Regions from separate parts of the Luteibacter mycovicinus genome, predicted to be linked through region 2. Evidence: predicted binding sites of a transcription regulator. Region 2 holds the regulator's gene; the other holds the start of a gene.

Region 1 (7,489 bases), 1.4 Mb from region 2:
GCGGAAACCGCCGCCTCCGCGCTGCGCGGGCGCCCGGAAGTGGCGGACGTCGTCGTTCGCACGCCCAAAGACGGGCTCGATGAGCTCGCCGAAGTTCAGGGGTTTTCCGGCTCCCTGCAGTCCCTCGACGTCAATCCGCTCCCATACGTCCTCTCGGTCCAGCCCCGGCCGGGCCTGGCGGCTGACGATGCCGGACGCCTGGTCGATGCGATGAAGGCCACGCCGGGCGTCGACATGGTTCAGGACACCGGCGCATGGCGCCAGCGTCTCGACGCGCTGCTTGGCGTGGGTACGCGGGCGGTGAGCCTGCTGGCGGCCTTGCTGGGTGTCGCGGCCCTTCTGGTGGTCGGCAACACCATTCGTGTCGATATCCAGAGCCGCAGCGCGGAGATCGGTGTGCTGCTGCTTATCGGTGCCAGCCGTCCCTTCGTTCGCCGTCCTTATCTCTACGCGGGCATCTGGCTCGGGTTTCTTGCCGGCGTTCTGGCCGTGGTGCTGGCCGTCGTGCTCGAACTTGCGATGGCCGGCCCGGTGGGACGTCTTGCGGCCGCGTACGATGGCAGTGTGAGCTTCGGCGGGTTGCCCGCGTGGTTGTTGCTTTCGGTACCCGTCGCCGCCGCGTTGCTCGGCTGGCTGGGTGCCCGTCTGGTGAGTGCACGACAGATCCGTCGCGCCGCGGCGGTCTAGACAAGGGGATTTGGGGTGGCGACTCACATCGGTTCAGGCGTTGCCGGCGCGGCGCCGCGGATTCTCCTGGTCGACGGCTCCAAGGTCGTCCGCCAGCTGATTTCGCGCGTGGTCAGCGCCGAGGTGCCGGGCGTCGAGATCGTGGGCGTCTCCACCGGCGCGGAGGCGCAAGCCGAACTGCAGCGAGGGGTCTTCGACTTCGTCACCGTGGCGCTGCGGCTGCCCGACATGGACGGTCTGGACATCGCACGCTTCGTGCGCGAATCCGCGCCGCAGATCTACATGCCGATCGTCGTCGTCTCCGGCGACGTGGAAGAGCGCCTTCATCGCCGGGAACTCGGCGAGTTCGTCACCGACTACTTCGACAAGTCACTGGGCTTCGGCGCGCTGGCCGAATTCATCCGTGGCTACGTGCGCCCGGAAGGCGGTGCCGAGGGCGAGGTGCTGTACGTCGAAGACAGTCGTGTGGTCGCCCTGGCCACGCGCCGCATGATGGAAAAGTACGGCCTGACGGTGCACCACGTGATCAGCGCCGAAGACGCCATCGTGTACCTGCACGAGGCGAAGGCCCGTGGCGACATGGGCGCCGACATCGTTCTTACCGACGTCAGCCTCAAGGGTGAACTCACCGGTGGCGATCTCGTCGAACGCATCCGCAACGAGTTCGGCTACGGCAAGGGGCAGCTGCCCACGCTGATCATGACCGGCGACGAAAACCCCGCGAACCAGGCCGCGTTGCTGCGCGCCGGCGCGAACGATCTCGTCGAGAAGCCGGTGGAAGAAAAGTTGCTGATCACGAAGCTGTTGTTCCAGTTGCGGGTGGCGCTACACCTGCGTGAAAGGGCGGAAGGTTGAACGAGCGGGTCAAGCTGGAAGCATCGTGGAAGGAGCGGATCGGCGATTACCTCGATCGTCCGGAGATGCTGGCGCTGTCGGCATTTCTGCGCGAGGAGAAGGCGGCGGGGAAGGTCATCTACCCGCCCGGCCCCGAGATCTTCAATGCGTTCGCGCACACGCCTTTCGATCGCGTACGCGTCGTCATCCTCGGCCAGGATCCGTACCACGGTCCCGGACAGGCGCACGGCCTGAGCTTTTCCGTGCGGCCCGGCGTCCGCGTGCCGCCCTCTCTGCAAAACATGTTCAAGGAAATCGAGGCCAGCCTCGGTATACCGCGCCCCGACCACGGATGCCTCACGCCCTGGGCCGATCAGGGCGTCCTGTTGCTCAACGCGGTGCTTACCGTGGAAGCGGGACAGGCTGCATCGCATCAGGGCAAGGGATGGGAAGGATTTACCGATGCGGCGATCGACGCCCTCAACCGCGAGCGCGAGGGCCTGGTCTTCCTGCTTTGGGGTAGCCATGCCCAGAAGAAGGGCCAGCTGATCGACGCCAGGCGCCACAAGATTCTGCGCAGCGTGCATCCGTCGCCACTGTCGGCGCATCGCGGTTTTCTGGGCTGTGGGCACTTCGCCGACACGAACGCGTACCTCGAATCGCGCGGGGAGGCGCCGATCGACTGGTCGCTGCCGCCAAAGGCCGCTTTGGTCTCCGCCCTTTAAAGTCAGCTTCAAGCCCCAATAACTGTAGCAACGGCGGACACATAGCCGCCGTCGACGCCCTCGGCGCCGCGTTTTCGCGGCCGGGGAGCCGTCTGCCTCCTGAACACCCCGGCACCGACTCTGGACAGGCCGGGGGTATTTCTGTACCATAGCGTACAGTTAACCGATGAACTTCGGGCTGACTTAGCACTCTCACATCGGGACTGCTAATCTGCATACAGACTTTCAGGAGGTTCCACACATGTCTCAAGCACTCGTTACCCGTAACTACGGGCTCCCGAGCGTCGTCGGCAGTCTGGATTCCTACATCTCGGCGGTTCATCGCATCCCGGTGCTCAGCCTTGACGAGGAGCAGTCGCTGGCGCGCCGCTTCCGTGACGACGCCGATCTTGACGCCGCCAAGCAGCTCGTTATGTCCCACCTGCGTTTCGTGGTCCATGTGGCCCGCGGCTATAACGGCTACGGCCTGCAGCTGTCGGACCTCATCCAGGAAGGCAACATCGGCCTGATGAAGGCGGTCAAGCGTTTCGACCCGGATCAGGGCGTTCGCCTGGTGAGCTTCGCGGTGCACTGGATCCGTGCCGAGATGCACGAGTTCATCCTGCGCAACTGGCGCATCGTGAAGGTCGCCACGACCAAGGCGCAGCGCAAGCTGTTCTTCAACCTGCGCAAGAGCAAGAAGCGCCTGGGCTGGATGAATGCCGAGGAAGTCCGTGTCGTCGCTCACGACCTGGGTGTCCCGGAAGCCACCGTCCGCGAGATGGAATCGCGTCTGTCGGGTCGTGACGTGGGCTTCGAGGCCCCGGCCGATGCCGATGACGACGACAAGCCGGCACCGGCCGCCTTCCTCGTCGACGAAGGCGCCGACCCGTACGACAACCTCGCCGAGGAAGACGCGAGCAACAACCAGATGGGCGCGCTGTCGTCGGCGCTCGGCAACCTGGATGCCCGCTCGCGTGACATCATCCAGCGTCGCTGGCTGGCGGAAGACAACAAGGCCACGCTGCAGGATCTTGCGGACGAGTACGGTGTTTCCGCCGAGCGTATCCGTCAGATCGAAGCGAATGCCATGAAGAAGATGCGCGTCGCCATCGCGGCCTGAGTGCCCCGTTCGGCGTAAGATCCGGAGCGGCCCCCTCGTGGGGCCGTTTTCCGTTGCCCCTTTGAGTCAGGAGTCCAAGCGGATGCCCAGGGCACTGGTCATCGAAGACGATGAAGTCACCGCCCGCGACATCGTCGCGGAGCTGAGCGCGCACGGCCTGACGGCCGAGTGGGTGGCCAATGGCCGCGACGGGCTGACCCGCGCGCTGGCCGATGGCTATGACATCATCACTCTCGACCGCATGCTTCCCGGCATGGACGGTATCGACATCGTGTCCGCGCTGCGCGAGCGGCGTATCGATACGCCTGTACTGATGATCAGCGCGCTGTCCGATGTCGACGAACGCGTGCGCGGTCTGCGCGCCGGCGGCGACGATTATCTGACCAAGCCGTTTTCACCGGACGAACTGGCCGCGCGAGCGGAAGTGCTGCTGCGTCGTCGCCGGCCCGCCGCCAACGAAACCCGCCTGCGTGTCGCCGACCTCGAACTCGACCTGGTCAGGCACAACGCGCTGCGCGGCGGTCAGCCGCTCACGCTGCTGCCCACCGAGTTTCGCCTGCTCGAATTCCTCATGCGCAATGCCGGTCAGGTCGTCACACGGCAGATGATCTTCGAGCACGTCTGGGGATTCCATTTCGATCCGGGCACCAACGTGATCGACGTCCATATCGGACGCCTGCGCCGCAAGATCGACGGCGCGGGGCAGGCGCCTCTGATTCGTACCGTTCGTGGATCGGGGTATCTCCTTGCGCCCGCTGACTGACGCCTGGCGTTCCGCCACCTCACGACTGATCCTCATCTACGGGGCGCTGTTCGCGATCTGGTGTGTCGTATTGCTTGGCGTGGTGCAGTGGGAGGCGTCACGCTACCTGTCGCGCGTGGTCGACCAGATGCTGGTCGCACGCATCCATTATCTGGAAGGCACCGACGCGCGGAACCTTCCGGACACGGTGGCGACGGCCAGTGCGGTCGACGTCCAGGGCTTCATGCGCGTGGGCCTGTTCGATGCCCATGGCCGGCGCGTCGCCGGCAACATCGCCCGCGTACCGGATGAACTGAGCGAGGACGGCACCGTGACCTCGGTGAAGGCCATGCTGGTGGATGCCTCGCGCGATACGCCGATGCGGGCACGCGGCATCACGCGGGAGCTCCCCGACGGACGCCGCCTGGTCGTGATCAAGGACAGCACCACGATCGACGGCCTCGGTGCGATCATCCGGCGCGGCCTGCTCTGGGGCCTGTCGCTCACGTTGATCCCGGGCGTACTGGGCGGCGTGCTCATCGCACGAGGGCCAGCCCGCCGCATCCGTGCGATTCAGCAAGCCATGGAGCCCATCCGCGAAGGCGACCTAAGCGTGCGTCTACCCGTGAGCCGCGGCGGCGACGAGGTCGACCTGCTCGCCGCGACGGTCAACACCACGCTGGGCGAAATCGAGCGCCTCCTGGGCGAGGTCAAGGGCGTCAGCGACAACATCGCCCACGACCTTCGCACACCGCTGACGCGCATGCGCACGCGGCTTTACCGTCTGCAGCAACAGTTCGCCGAGACGCCCGAAGGCGATCAGCTGGAAGCGTGCGTTGCCGAGATCGATACGGTGCTGGGACGCTTCCGCGCGCTGCTGCGCGTGTCCGAACTGGAAGATCGCCAGCGCAGCGCCTGCTTCGAGGAACTGGACATCGGCGCGGTCCTGCGCAACGTCCATGACTTCTATGCGCCGCTCGCCGAGGACCGCGGGCAGGCCTTCGAGATCCGGCTGGACAAACTGCCGCCGCTGCGAGGCGATCCGCAACTGATGTTCGAGGCGTTCGCCAACCTCGTCGGCAACGCGATCAAGTTCACCCCGGACGGCGGGGCGGTTCGCCTCGTCGCGACCACCGACGCCGCCGGCGACGCGCGGATCGATATCGCCGATACAGGCCCCGGTATTCCCGAGGGCGAGCGCGAGGCGGTGTTCCGTCGTTTCTACCGCGGGGACGAAACCCGTACCAAGCCCGGTTGCGGTCTGGGGCTGGCCATCGTCAGCGCGATCGTTCGTCTGCACGGGTACTCGCTGTCGGTCGGTGGGGACGAAAAAGGCGCTGTGTTTTCAGTCACCTGCCCCCCGGTCGTTAGCTCATAAACAAATCTTAACTACGACGACGATCGTCATGGGCGCAAAATTCGCCGCGACGCAACATTCGCGCACGGAATCCGTCCCTCATGATTGGCATCGTCCGGATCGCACTCTCGCGACCGTATACCTTCGTCGTCCTCGCCCTGCTGATCCTCATCGTGGGTCCGCTGGCCGCGCTGCGCACGCCGACGGATATCTTCCCCGACATCAAGATTCCCGTCATCGCGGTGGTCTGGCAGTACACCGGCCTGCCGCCGGATCAGATGGTCGGCCGCGTGTCGTCGCCCTTCGAGCGGGTGCTCACCACCACGGTCAATGACGTCGAGCACATCGAGGCCAACTCGATCCAGGGCTTCGGCATCGTCAAGATCTTCTTCCAGCCGACGGTGGACATCCGCACGGCGAACGCGCAGGTCACCGCCGTGGCCCAGACGCTGCTGCGCCAGCTGCCCGCGGGCACGACACCACCGCTGATCCTCAACTACAACGCCTCGACGGTGCCGATCATCCAGCTGGCGCTCTCCGGTGACGGCCTGACCGAGCAGAACCTGGCCGATCTGGGCCTCAATATCATCCGACCCCAGCTGACCTCGGTGGCGGGCGCCGCCATTCCGTATCCGTTCGGCGGCAAGACGCGCCAGGTGCAGATCGACATCGATCCGCCGGCTTTGCAGGCCCGCGGACTGTCGGCCCAGGACGTGGCCAACGCCCTCGCGGCGCAGAACCTGATCACGCCCGTGGGCACGCAGAAGATCGGCAAGTACGAATACACCCTGCAGCTCAACAACTCGCCCTCGGTGATCGACGAACTGGGCAACCTGCCGGTGAAGACGGTCAACGGTGCCACCGTGTTCATCCGCGACGTCGCCAACGTGCGCGACGGATCGCCGCCGCAGACCAACATCGTCCACGTCGACGGCAACCGCTCGGTGCTGATGACGGTGCTGAAGAACGGTTCCGCTTCCACGCTGGCGATCATCGCCGGCATCAAGGAGCGCGTGGCGGCAATGAAGGACGGTCTTCCGGCCAATCTCAAGATCGCACCGATCGGCGACCAGTCCCTGTTCGTCAGCGGGGCCATCGAGGGCGTGGCCCGCGAGGGCATCATCGCGGCGGCGCTCACGAGTCTGATGATCCTGCTGTTCCTCGGCAGCTGGCGCTCGACGGTCATCATCGCCACATCGATTCCGCTGGCGATTCTCGGCTCGATCGCCGCGCTCTCGGCGATCGGCGAGACCATGAACATCATGACCCTGGGCGGCCTGGCGCTCGCCGTCGGCATCCTGGTGGACGACGCGACGGTGACCATCGAGAACATCAACTGGCATCTCGAGCAGGGCAAGGACGTGGAGACGGCGATCCTCGACGGCGCGGCGCAGATCGTCACCCCGGCCTTCGTCTCGTTGCTGTGTATCTGCATCGTCTTCGTGCCGATGTTCTTCCTCAACGGCGTCGCCCGCTTCCTCTTCGTGCCGATGGCCGAGGCGGTGATGTTCGCGATGATCGCCTCGTTCATTCTCTCGCGCACGCTGGTGCCGACGATGGCGAAGTATCTGCTCCACCCGCACGATCACGACGATCCCCACGGCGAGGGCAAGGCGCCGTCGCGCAATCCCCTGGTGCGTTTCCAGCGTCGCTTCGAAGCGCGCTTCGAGAAGATCCGCGAGAGCTACCACGGACTGCTGCGACTGGCCCTGGATCATCGCAAGGCGTTCGTGATCGGGTTCATGGGTTTCGTCGTGCTGTCTTTCGCGCTGGTGCCGATGCTCGGTCGCAACTTCTTCCCCTCGGTGGACTCGGGGCAGATCCTCATGCACGTCCGCGCGCCGATCGGTACGCGCGTGGAGGAGAGCGCGCGTCTGTTCGCCGAAGTGACCGACGCCGTACGCCGCATCGTGCCCAGGGAAGAGCTCGGCACCGTCGTCGACAACATCGGCCTGTCCTCCTCGGGCATCAACAACACGTACAACAACACCGGTACGGTCGGTTCGCAGGACGGCGACATCCAGATCGCGCTCAACGAGGGG
Region 2 (7,489 bases):
CGCTCGCGGCCCTGCGGATCCGGGTCGTCGCCCTCGGCCGGTTCGAGCGACACTTCGAGACGGCCGCCGCCCATGCCGAGCTCGCCCATCAACGCGGCCACCGTGCCGCCGAGTCGACCGGCGGCGTCGGCGCGGGCTTTCGACAGCGACGACGCGGCGTCATCCCATGCCTTGCGCAGACGATCGCGCTCGCGACCCAGGCGGTCGAGCGCATCGCCGGCGCCTTCCAGTTCGGCAAGGCGCTCGCGGACTTCCTCGGCCTTGGCCGTCAGTTCCTCGATGGGCAGGCGGTAGCGGCGGGCGAGGTCATGAAGGTGGGTGAGGTGGGTATCCACCTCGGCGAGCCGTTCGGGATCCAGTTCGACATCCTGCGCGTAGCGGCTGAGGCCGTCGACGGCTTCGCCGACCTGAATCTGGGCGCTGTCGAGCAGCTCGAGGGTCGGGACGAGCGAGGCGTCCAGCTCGGCCAGGCGCGACACCTCGGCATGGGCGCGCAAAAGGGCGCGGCCGACAGCGAATTCGCTTTCGCCGTCGAGGATTTCAACGACGCCATTGGCGCCCTCGGCCAGCCGGCCGGCGTTGGCCAGCCGGCGATGCTGGGCTTCGAGGTCTTCGAGCGCGGCGGGCGCGAGGGCCCAGCGGTCGAGTTCTTCCAGTTCGTGGGCGAGCAGCTCGATCTGGCGCTCGCGGTCATCGCCGCCGGACAGCGTACGGATGCGCGCCACGGCGTCGCGCCAGGCTTTGGCCGTGTCGCGGACGCTCGTCTGCAAGACCTCGTTACCCGCGTAGGCGTCCAGCAAAGCCATCTGATGCTGGCGCGAAAGCAGGGCCTGGTGCTCGTGCTGGCCGTGGATCTCGACGATCAGCGAGGCCAGCGCCGACATCTGGGCGAGGCTGGCCGGGCGGCCGTTGATCCAGCCGCGCGAGCTGCCTTCCGTGCGGATCACCCGACGCAGCTGGCAGGTCTCGCCATCGTCCAGTTCTTCCTGGCGGAGCCACTGGGTGGCTTCGGGCAGGCCGGTGAGGTCGAATTCGGCGGCCAGCTCGGCGCGGTCGCTGCCGGCCCGGACCATGCCGCTGTCCGCGCGGGCGCCCGCCAGCAGCATCAGGGCATCCACCAGTAGGGACTTGCCCGCGCCGGTCTCGCCGCTGACCACGGTGAGGCCCGGACCGAAGGCGATCTCGGCTTCTTCGACGACGGCGAACTGGCGGACGTAGAGCGACGTGAGCATGAGAACCAGGCGGCGGATGGAATCGCGCCGATTGTAGCGGGAGGCGAGTCGCATAAGCCGAGACTTGCAAGCGAGGCGGCGAGACCTTATTGATAGCGCGAGCTTCCAACCCCTTTCCCACACCAGCCAGGCGCATGAATCCGTTCTCCGGTCACGACATCGATGCACGAGCGCGCCGGCTGCTGCGGACCCTCATATCGCAATACCTTTCCGACGGTGAGCCGGTGGGCTCACGCACGCTGGCGCGTTCGTCCGGCCTGGAAGTGAGTCCGGCGACCATCCGCAACATCATGGCGGACCTGGAAGAAGCGGGCCTCGTGGCATCGCCCCACACCTCGGCGGGGCGTATTCCGACGCCGCGCGGCCTTCGTCTGTTCGTCGATAGCCTGCTCGAACTGAAGCCGTTGCCGCGCGACGACATGGCCCGCCTGCAGGGCGGGCTGCCTCCGCATCAGACGACCACGCGCGACCTGCTGGGCAATGTCTCGAACCTGCTTTCGGCGATGACCCGCTTCGCCGGCGTGGTCACGGTGCCGCGCCAGGGCGATTTTCCGCTGCGCCACATCGACTTCGTCAATCTGCCCGACGCCCGGGTCCTCGTGATCCTGGTGTTCTCGGACAACCAGGTGCAGAACCGGGTGGTTCAGCTGGCCAGGCCGCTGGATGCCACGGAGCTGGAGCAGGCGGCCAACTATCTCAACGCTCAGTTCGCCGGCTTCCGTCTAGCGGACATCCGGGCGCACCTCGCCACCGAACTGCGCGAGGCCGGGGGCGAGCTCAATCGCCAGCTGGCCAGCGTGGTGGAGCTGGCCACCGCGTCGTTCACCCCCGTCGAGGATGCGGACGACGTGCTGGTGAGCGGTCAGACCAATCTCATGGGGTACTCGGAGCTGGCCGATATCGAGCGGCTGCGCGACCTCTTCGACGCCTTCCAGCAGAAGCGCGATCTGCTTCAGCTGATGGAAATGTGCGTCCAGGCGCCCGGCGTGCGCCTGTTCATCGGCGAGGAATCCGGTTTTTCCGCCCTCGACGGGTGCAGTATCGTCACCGCCACCTACGGCACCAGCGGCCGGATGCTGGGCGCGATCGGAGTTATTGGACCGACGCGTATGGCATATGAGCGGGTGATTCCCGTGGTACAAGCCACGGCCGGACTGCTCAGTGACGCCTTGAATCGCGCCGCGGCGACCTCATAAACCGGCACGGGAGGCGGGTTTAGTATTTCCCGCGAATGTTCGGCCCTCCTCGAGGGAGGGCCGTGAAGCTGACATTTGGAGTAACCATGCAGAACAACGATCCCCATGCGCCGGATCAGGCGCAGGACGGCGGTGTCGACGAGAACGGCGCACAGTCCGAGCTCGACGCGCTGAACGCCCAGCTTGCCGCGATGGAAGTCGAGCTGGCCCAGGCCCGCGAGACGGTCCTGCGCGAGAAGGCGGAGATCGAGAACCAGCGCCGCCGCATGCAGCGTGACCTCGACCAGGCCCGCCGTTTCGCCAACGAGAAGCTGCTGGGCGACCTGCTGCCGGTGTACGACGGCATCGCGCTGGGCCTGGCCAATCAGACGGCCGACGCGAAGACGCTGCGCGAGGGGCTGGAAATGTCGCTGAAGCAGCTGGAGAAGGTGACCCAGGCCAACGGCCTGTCGGTCGTCGACCCGCTGCACCAGCCGTTCAACCCGGAGCATCACCAGGCGATCAGCTCGGTCGAATCGAACGAGCACGCGCCGAACACCGTGGTGGCCGTGGTGCAGAAGGGGTTCGTGCTGAACGACCGCCTGTTGCGTCCGGCTCTCGTGGCGGTGGTTCGCGACAACTGAACCAAACCCCGTCCGGCGTCGGTTTCGCGCCGCGGGGAGTCTCACCAGATATTGAATCGATGGGGCACACCCCCATTTTCCAAACCAGTCGCGGCCGCGGGGGCCGCTTAGAAATACGGAGCAACTTCAATGGCCAAGATCATCGGCATCGACCTCGGTACGACCAACTCCTGCGTCGCAGTGATGGAAGGTTCGACCGCGCGCGTTATCGAAAACGCTGAGGGCGATCGCACCACGCCGTCCATCGTCGCTTTCACCAAGGACAACGAAGTCCTGGTGGGTGCGCCGGCCAAGCGTCAGAGCGTCACCAACCCCAAGAACACCTTCTACGCGGTGAAGCGCCTCATCGGCCGCAAGTTCACCGACGCCGAAGTCCAGAAGGACCTCAAGCTGGTTCCATACGGCATCGTCGCGCACGATAACGGCGACGCATGGGTGCAGACCGCCGATGGCAAGAAGATGGCCCCGCAGGAAGTGTCCGCGAAGGTCCTCATGAAGATGAAGAAGACCGCCGAGGATTTCCTTGGCGAGGCCGTGACCGAGGCCGTCATCACCGTGCCGGCCTACTTCAACGACAGCCAGCGCCAGGCGACCAAGGACGCCGGCAAGATCGCGGGCCTCGAGGTCAAGCGCATCATCAACGAGCCCACCGCTGCAGCGCTGGCTTACGGTCTGGACAAGACCTCGACGGCCGACCGCAAGATCGCCGTGTACGATCTCGGCGGCGGCACGTTCGACGTGTCCATCATCGAAATCGCCAACGTCGACGGCGAGAAGCAGTTCGAAGTGCTCTCGACCAACGGCAACACCTTCCTCGGCGGCGAAGATTTCGACAACCGCGTCATCGATTACCTCGTGGAAGAGTTCAAGAAGGAGCAGGGCATCGACCTGCGCAAGGATCAGCTCGCCCTGCAGCGTCTGAAGGACGCCGCCGAGCGCGCCAAGATCGAGCTCTCGTCCGCGCACCAGACCGACGTCAACCTGCCGTACGTCACGGCCGATGCGACGGGTCCGAAGCATCTGAACATCAAGCTGACCCGCGCCAAGCTGGAGTCGCTGGTGGAAGACCTGGTCAAGGGCACCATCGATCCGTGCCGCACGGCGCTGAACGATGCCGGCCTGAAGATCTCCGACATCAACGAGGTGATCCTCGTCGGTGGTCAGACCCGCATGCCCAAGGTCCAGGAAGCCGTCAAGGACTTCTTCGGCAAGGAAGCGCGCAAGGACGTCAACCCGGATGAAGCCGTCGCCGTCGGCGCCGCGATTCAGGGCGGCGTGCTGGGCGGTACGGTCAAGGACGTGCTGCTGCTCGACGTGACCCCGCTGTCGCTCGGTATCGAGACCATGGGCGGCGTGATGACCAAGCTCATCGAGAAGAACACCACGGTGCCGACCAAGGCCTCGCAGACCTTCTCGACCGCCGACGACAACCAGACCGCCGTGACCGTGCACGTGCTGCAGGGCGAGCGCGAGCGTGCCAATGCGAACAAGTCGCTGGGCAAGTTCGACCTCTCCGGCATCCGTTCGGCACCGCGCGGTCAGCCGCAGATCGAAGTGACCTTCGACATCGACGCCAACGGCATCCTGCACGTGTCCGCGAAGGACAAGGACACGGGCAAGGAACAGAAGATCGAGATCAAGGCCGGCTCGGGCCTGTCGGATGACGAAGTCGCACGCATGGTCGCCGATGCGGAAGCCAATCGCGAAGAAGACCGTAAGTTCCACGACTTGGTGCAGACGCGTAACAAGGGTGACCAGCTCGTCCATGCCACGCGCAGCCAGCTCAAGGAGCACGGCGGCAAGATCCCGGCCGAGCAGCTCGCCAGCATCGACGGCGCGGTGTCGGAACTCGAGAAGGCGCTGACCGGCGAAGACAAGGACGCCATCGAGGCGAAGATCACCAACCTGGAGCAGGTCGCTCAGGCGCTGTCCGCCGCGGCTCAGTCCAGTGGCGGCACGCAGGACACCGCGCAGCAGTCCGCACCGGGCGGCGGCTCGGCTCAGCCGGACGACGTGGTGGACGCCGAGTTCACCGAAGTCAAGGACGAGAAGAAGTAATTTCGTCCTGTAGAGCAACGGCACACCGCGGGCCCGGCGCCCGCGGTGTGACAACGGTTAACCGGTATGATCGCGTCGAAGGGAAACCTCTCGGCGCGTTCGTCCGTCCAGGGAAAGCAAGCGTGTAATGAGCAGCAAGCGCGACTACTACGAAATTCTCGGTGTTGAGCGCACCGTGACCGAGGGCGACCTCAAGACGACCTTCCGTCGCGTGGCGATGAAGTACCACCCCGACCGCAATCCGGACGATCCGACTGCGATCGAGAAATTCAAGGAAGCCAAGGAGGCCTACGACGTGCTGTCCGATGCGCAGAAGCGCGCGGCGTACGATCAGCATGGCCATGCCGCCTTCGAAGGCGGTGGCTTTGGTCGTGGCGGCGGCGCCGGTTTTGGCGACGTCGGCGATATCTTTGGCGATATCTTTGGGGACATCTTCGGCGGTGGCGGCGGACGCCAGCGTGCGCGTCGCGGTGCCGACCTGCGCTACATGATGGATCTGGATCTCGAAGAAGCCGTGTTCGGCGTCGAGAAGAAGATCGAGATTCCGACCCAGGTCAACTGCCATCACTGCAACGGGAGCGGTTCGGAAGACGGCAAGGTCTCCAAATGCAGCACCTGCGCCGGCCATGGCCGCGTGCGCATGCAGAACGGCATCTTTTCGATTCAGCAGGCTTGCCCGACCTGTCACGGCTCCGGCCAGAAGATCGACAAGCCCTGCAAGAAATGCCACGGCGAAGGCCGTCTGGAAGAAGAACGCACGCTGTCGGTGCAGATTCCGGCCGGTGTCGACAACGGCGACCGCATCCGTCTGACCGGGCAGGGCGAAGCCGGTCCGGCCGGTTCGCCGTCGGGTGATCTCTACGTGGAAGTCCGTGTGCGCGAGCACGCGATCTTCCAGCGCGATGGCAGCGATCTGTACTGCGAAGTGCCGATTCGGTTCGCTCAGGCCGCGCTCGGTACCGAACTGATGGTCCCGACGCTCGAGGGCGAAGTGGCCGTCAACGTGCCGCCCGAGACGCAGACGGGACATCAGTTCCGCATGCGCGGTCGGGGGGTGAAGTCCGTTCGCGGCGGCCGTACGGGTGACCTGGTGTGCACCGTCGTGGTCGAGACGCCGGTTCGCCTGACCAAGGAGCAGCGCGAGTTGCTTACCCAGCTCGAAGCGACGTTCGTCGGCGAAGAGGCGGCGAAGCATACGCCGCGCTCGACGACGTTCATCGATGGGGTGAAAGACTTCTGGTCCAGGGTCACTTCATGACCCGTCCCGTCCGTCTCGCCGTCAGCGGCGCCTCCGGCCGGATGGGCCATGCGCTGCTCGGTCTTGTCCGCGACGACGAACGCTTCGAACTCGTTCGCGCCATCGTCTCGTCGAACTCCGTGCGTCTGGGCAAGGCAGCCTATGGCGACGTGTCGGCGCTTCGCTTCAGCGACTGGACCGACGCTTCCGACATCGACGTCGTCATCGACTTCAGCGGTCCGGAGGGTCTCGCCTCCGCGCTGGACTACTGTGAGACGAGTGGTGCGTCACTGGTGACCGGCAGTACCGGCCTCGGTCCTGAGCAGACCGAGCGCCTCGCGAAAGCATCGGAACGCATCGCTGTGCTGCATGCCGCCAATTTCAGTCTCGGTGTCGCCGTTCTGACGCGGCTGCTTCGTGAAGCCGCCGCGGCACTGCCTGGCTGGGACCTCGATATCGTCGAGGCCCATCACAACCGGAAGGAAGACGCTCCGTCGGGTACCGCGCTGGCAATGGGGCATGCCGCTGCCGCGGGGCGTGGCGCGACGCTGGATGAATTGGCCGTCTATTCGAGAGAGGGCCGTCCCGGCGCGCGTAAGGCAGGGACGATCGGCTTCGCCGTCGTACGTGGCGGCGATATCGTCGGCGAGCACCAGGCGTTGCTGATGGGGCAGGGCGAGCGTATCGAGCTGGGGCATCGCGCGACGGATCGGTCCATCTTTGCGCGCGGCGCGCTGGAGTCCGCAGCGTGGATCGCCGGGCGTGCGCCGGGGACCTGGACGATCGAAGACGTGATCGCCGCAAAGGTTTGATGCTCTGCGTAAGAATCGCTCTCACCTGATCTGAGAGCACGTGTTAACATCCGCCCCGAAGTCATTGGGGAGTAGCCATCTCCGTACCCAGGAGAGTTCGCGTCAACAGACTTGGTGGCCTTGTGCCCCATGGCGCGAACGGCAGCGACGCACACACGGTGCGTTGCCGGCCCGGCGAGACCTTTGGCCAGCGACATGCTTACCCAGGCCGGGCGAGCGGTGTCGTTGAGCCATCGGTATTTTCTCGCTCGCTCGGCCTTAGATAAAACATGCTGCTGACATGCTTTCTCTTCCTGGTTTCGGCCGGGGCCATCTATTTCGCGTGCGAATA

What was found. Region 2 encodes HrcA, which represses chaperone genes, less so after heat shock. Its sites were predicted from a motif close to TTNGCACTCNNNNNNNNNGAGTGCNAA; they were not measured.
Region 1: a site for HrcA is predicted at 2,430-2,456, ahead of rpoH (RNA polymerase sigma factor RpoH). Genes of this name have one in related genera too.

Annotation. Positions count from the first base shown of each region.
Region 1 covers NZ_JQNL01000001.1:1,841,825-1,849,313, reverse strand. The annotation lists gene ftsX (permease-like cell division protein FtsX) at 1-687, shown strand, start outside; gene FA85_RS08320 (response regulator) at 703-1,542, shown strand; gene ung (uracil-DNA glycosylase) at 1,539-2,246, shown strand; gene rpoH (RNA polymerase sigma factor RpoH) at 2,488-3,348, shown strand; gene FA85_RS08305 (response regulator transcription factor) at 3,431-4,111, shown strand; gene FA85_RS08300 (sensor histidine kinase) at 4,095-5,468, shown strand; gene FA85_RS08295 (efflux RND transporter permease subunit) at 5,549-7,489, shown strand, end outside.
Region 2 covers NZ_JQNL01000001.1:459,972-467,460, reverse strand. The annotation lists gene recN (DNA repair protein RecN) at 1-1,232, opposite strand, end outside; gene hrcA (heat-inducible transcriptional repressor HrcA) at 1,367-2,428, shown strand; gene grpE (nucleotide exchange factor GrpE) at 2,515-3,051, shown strand; gene dnaK (molecular chaperone DnaK) at 3,181-5,109, shown strand; gene dnaJ (molecular chaperone DnaJ) at 5,237-6,367, shown strand; gene dapB (4-hydroxy-tetrahydrodipicolinate reductase) at 6,364-7,158, shown strand; yybP-ykoY riboswitch at 7,213-7,412, shown strand; gene FA85_RS02030 (sodium:calcium antiporter) at 7,428-7,489, shown strand, end outside.